Regions from separate parts of the Corynebacterium qintianiae genome, predicted to be linked through region 2. Evidence: predicted binding sites of a transcription regulator. Region 2 holds the regulator's gene; the other holds the start of a gene.
What was found. Region 2 encodes LexA, which represses DNA repair genes until DNA is damaged. Its sites were predicted from a motif close to CGAACANNTGTTCG; they were not measured.

Region 1 (2,201 bases), 150 kb from region 2:
CCGAGTCCGACCGGCGCCTCATCTCATCTATCCCCGAGGCCCTGTCCGTCACGGGCAGCGTCTGCGGGTCCGTCAACGTCGCAACGTCGCGCGCCGGGATCAACATGAACGCCGTAGCCGCGATGGGACGGGTGATCAAGGAAGCCGCCGAGCTGACGCGGGACGAGTCCTCCATCGCCTGTGCCAAACTGGTGGTCTTCGCCAACGCCGTGGGTGACAACCCGTTCATGGCGGGCGCCTTCCACGGCATCGAGGAACCGGACACAGTGGTATCAGTGGGCGTGTCCGGCCCCGGCGTGGTCGACCACGCCATCGGTTCCCTGGAGGGCGCCTCGTTGAACGAGGTCGCCGAGGAGATTAAGAAGGCGGCGTTCAAGATCACGCGTGCGGGCCAGCTCGTGGGCACGATGGCGTCGCAACGCTTGGGCGTGCCGTTCGGCATCGTGGATCTTTCTCTCGCGCCCACTGCCGAGATCGGCGACTCCGTCGCGCACATTCTGGAGCACATGGGCCTTGAGCAGGTGGGAACGCACGGGACGACAGCAGCGCTGGCGCTGCTTAACGACGCAGTGAAGAAGGGCGGCATGATGGCGTGCTCCCGCGTCGGCGGTCTCTCCGGTTCCTTCATTCCCGTCTCCGAGGACCAGGGAATGATCGATGCGGTACGCGCCGGTACCATCACGATGGACAAGCTCGAGGCAATGACGTCGATCTGCTCCGTGGGCTTCGACATGGTCGCCATCCCGGGTGATACCTCCGCCGAGCTCATCGCGGGCATGATCGCCGACGAGGCCGCGATCGGTGTGATGAACCACAAGACGACCGCCGCGCGCCTCATCCCTGTGCCAGGAACACGGCCAGGCGACGAGGTCAACTTCGGCGGGTTGCTGGGCTATGCACCAGTGATCCCGGTGCACGCCGTGGGCAACGACGCATTCATTCTCCGTGGCGGGTTCATCCCCGCGCCGGTGCATGGATTCAGGAACTAGGCCCGAAGATTTTTGTGAAATACGTCATACACCTTTAGTTGGTGTTTCGCATTTGGGCTGGTAGAGATGTTTTGTCGGCGCTTCGGCTCACCTGCGATGTCGAACCTCTTTTCTATAGTGCTTCTAAACCGCACAACGGAGCACTCGAAAGGAGGGGCCATGGCTTCTGAACTGGCTAAACACGTCGACACGCTTGCGGTTGCGTTGCTTGCGATACGGGACGTGTTCTCCGACCCCTCCGCGGTCATGTTCAACGATGTCGCCGCAGACATGGAGAAGCTCGAGGGTGCGCTACACGCCAAGGCGCTTATCGACGCCGCCTTCGCCCACATCTGTGAGCGCGACCGCGCCGGCCGTTTCGTCGGGGCAAAGCACCCGGACGCCTACCTGAAGGAGCGTCTGGGGCTGTCCCCCCGCGAGGCGCGGGAACGCATCGCGCGCGGACGGGACCTGTTCTCGGAACCTCCGATTCCGGAACCCGGGGACACTGGCGAGGATGTACGCAGCGGGGCGAAGGGAGAGACCCCGGCCGAAGCGGCAGCGCGTCGCGCGACCGAGGAAGAAGTGGCTCGGGAGCGGGCGCGGCGCGAGCAAGAGCGAGCCCGCAAGCAGGCGGACAAAATTAACGCCGAGAAGCAAGCCGCGATCCGTTATGAGCTGGACAAGCTGCTCGATGCAGCCCGCGGGGCGCGGCCACGTTTGCTCGCTGCCGCGCTGCGTGACGCGCAGTCGCGCGATCTCAAGGACCTGCGGGTGAGAGTGCGTCGCTGGGTCGATGACGAGAATCGCAAGCACGCCGAGCCCGCGAACCCTAACGCAGGTATGGAGCGTCGGGGGGTGCGAATCGGGCGCCGCAACGCGGACGGAACCCACGACATCACCATCACAGCCCCGGCCGGGGATGCGGCGTTGCTGAAAGCCCTGCTGGATAAGGGCTCGGCGCCCAACTCGAACCTGCCCGACGGTATGCAGGACTACCGCTCCCCCTCCCAGCGCCACTACGACCAGTTGATGAAGGTGCTGCGCCACTTCGACACCTGCAACCGGCCCGTCTCCGGCGGCTGCGCGTCGGTGGTCATCTCCGTCACCCTCGACGAGATCGCGGGCGCCGATGCCGCGACGTTGTTCGCAACAAACACCGGCATTGAGCTTGATGTCTTCGACCTCGTCCGGCTCGGTATGGACGGTACAGACGACTTTGTCCTCGCCGTC
Region 2 (2,201 bases):
GGATTGGGGGTGAATGTGATGATCACGGTGCGGGCTCCTCATGGTCGGGCTACCCCCAATTATGTCCGATTGTGCCCGGGTGGGCAATAGCGTGCGCGTTTTTTGCGCTTCTAGGGCTCCGCGGTGACAACCTCGATGCCGAGCTCAGTGAGCTCGGTGACGAAGGACGACGGTGCCGCTGAGTCTGTGATGACGACATCGACCTCGTCAAGTGATGCGAAGCTGACGAGGTAATCGTTGCCCAGCTTCGTGGAGTCGCACAGCACGACGACGGTGCGGGCGTTGGTGACCATCGCCGATTTAATCGCTGCCTCTTGGGCGTCGGCGGTGGACAGGCCGTGGTCGACACTCAGCGCGTTGGTGCCGATGAAGGCGACGTCGGCGCGCATGAGCGCGAGGGAGCGCAGCGCGGTGGCACCGACAACTGCTTGGGTGATTGCGCGGACCGACCCGCCCAGAAGCTGAACGTGAGGCAGGCCCGAGGTCGAAAGCTCCAGGGCGATAGGCAGAGAGTTAGTTACGATCGGCCACGAACGCGCCCGCGGGTCCGAGGCCAGCAGGCTGGAAAACGCGTTGATGGACGTGCCGGAGTCGAGGAAGATCCCGCCCTCGGACTGACCGGGGAGGTATTTCAGGGCAGCCCGCGCAATAGTGGACTTTGCGGCGGACGCGGAACGGGATCGGGCGTCGAGCGGGAACTCGGTGGTGAGATACGACTGGCTGGCCACGGCGCCGCCGTGCACCCGGTGCACCACTCCCTCGCGATTGAGCACGGCAAGATCGCGCCGGACTGTCTCGGCGGTCACGTCGAACTTCTCAGCCAGCTCGGTAACGTTGACGCGGCCCTCGACCGCGGTCAACGACGCGATCTGGCGTCTGCGTTCTTCTGCGTACATACTCAGGCAGTCCTTGAAGGGGGCAGGGGGCGGGAGGAACCGCATGCCATTGTTCCAAAAGAAACATGCCCGGTTAAGTGAGATTGCGCCCGCTCGCCCCCGACCGGGGTTAGCGAACGGGCGTAGCAGGGCGCTACAGGGTGCGGAAAACGGAAACTACGCGGCCCATGATCTCAGCCTCGTCCCCCTTTATCGGGGAGAAAGCGTCATTATGGGGGAGCAGCCAGACGCCGGTGGAGTCCTTGTGGAACTCCTTGACAGTCGCTTCGCCGTCCAAAAGCGCGGCGACAAACTCGCCCTCCTCCGCAACCGGCTGGGAGCGCACCACAACCCAGTCGCCGTCGAGGATGCCGGCGTCGCGCATGGACTCACCCACAACCTGCAGCATGTAGAGCTCGCCCTCGCCGAGCAGCTCCTGCGGCAGGGGGAAGTAGTTGTCGATGTTCTCCTCGGCGAGGATTGGCGAGCCCGCGGCAATTTGTCCCACGACCGGGACGAAGCGTGGCTGGGAGGCCTCCTCCGGGGTTGGCTCCGACTTCGGCTTCACCTTCCGCGACGGCGCGGCGGAGTCGGGGAGGTGGCGGAGATCCACAGCGCGCGGCTTGTTCGGATCGCGGCGCAAGAAGCCCTTCTTCTCCAGCTCCTTGAGCTGGTAAGCGACGGAGGACGTGGACTGCAAGCCGGCGGCGTCACCGATCTCCCGGATGCTTGGCGGGTAACCCCGCAGGACCACTGCGTCCTGAATGACCTCCAGGATGCGCCGCTGTCTGTCGGACAGGACACTCATATCGAGATTGTTCGGATTGTCTTTCTTGCGTGGCATCGGTGCTCCTCGTGTTGCCGTTGACGGCGTGTTTCATGCTGCGCCTGCAAAACTACCAGAAGTGGCAAGTTTGTTCGACATTTTCGTCGCTCCTCTGGACAACGAGCTTTGCCGGTGCTATAAATCGAACACAGAGGCGGAATCGAACATGTGAACGGTTAAGTGTTCGACGGTGTCCGACCCGCTCGTACAATAAGGGCAGACAACAAAGGAGACGACAATGACCATTCAGCTTGAACGCGTTTATACAGCACCGACGTCCGAGGGGCCGGCCTTACTGCGCACTCTTCCGGCCGACATGTGGGACCTTCCGGCATCGGCACCCGCCGCGCGAAAGGCGGTCCATGTTCGAACGCTGGAACCGGGCTCTCGAAATCGTGAGCGCCGTCCGCTCGGTGAAATAGGGCTACGCCCCACGCGGGAGGAAGCGTTCGAAACTCGCCACGAAAACCGTGCAAACGTTTTTATGGGTGCGGCACTCG

Region 1: a site for LexA is predicted at 1,090-1,103, ahead of G7Y29_RS05595 (DUF222 domain-containing protein). Genes of this name have one in related genera too.

The regions. Positions count from the first base shown of each region.
Region 1 is NZ_CP064955.1:1,132,693-1,134,893, forward strand. Features, by position in the region: gene G7Y29_RS05590 (PFL family protein) at 1-989, shown strand, start outside; gene G7Y29_RS05595 (DUF222 domain-containing protein) at 1,149-2,201, shown strand, end outside.
Region 2 is NZ_CP064955.1:1,277,846-1,280,046, reverse strand. Features, by position in the region: gene G7Y29_RS06330 (1-phosphofructokinase family hexose kinase) at 1-26, opposite strand, end outside; gene G7Y29_RS06325 (DeoR/GlpR family DNA-binding transcription regulator) at 111-896, opposite strand; gene lexA (transcriptional repressor LexA) at 1,030-1,719, opposite strand; gene G7Y29_RS06315 (hypothetical protein) at 1,940-2,201, shown strand, end outside.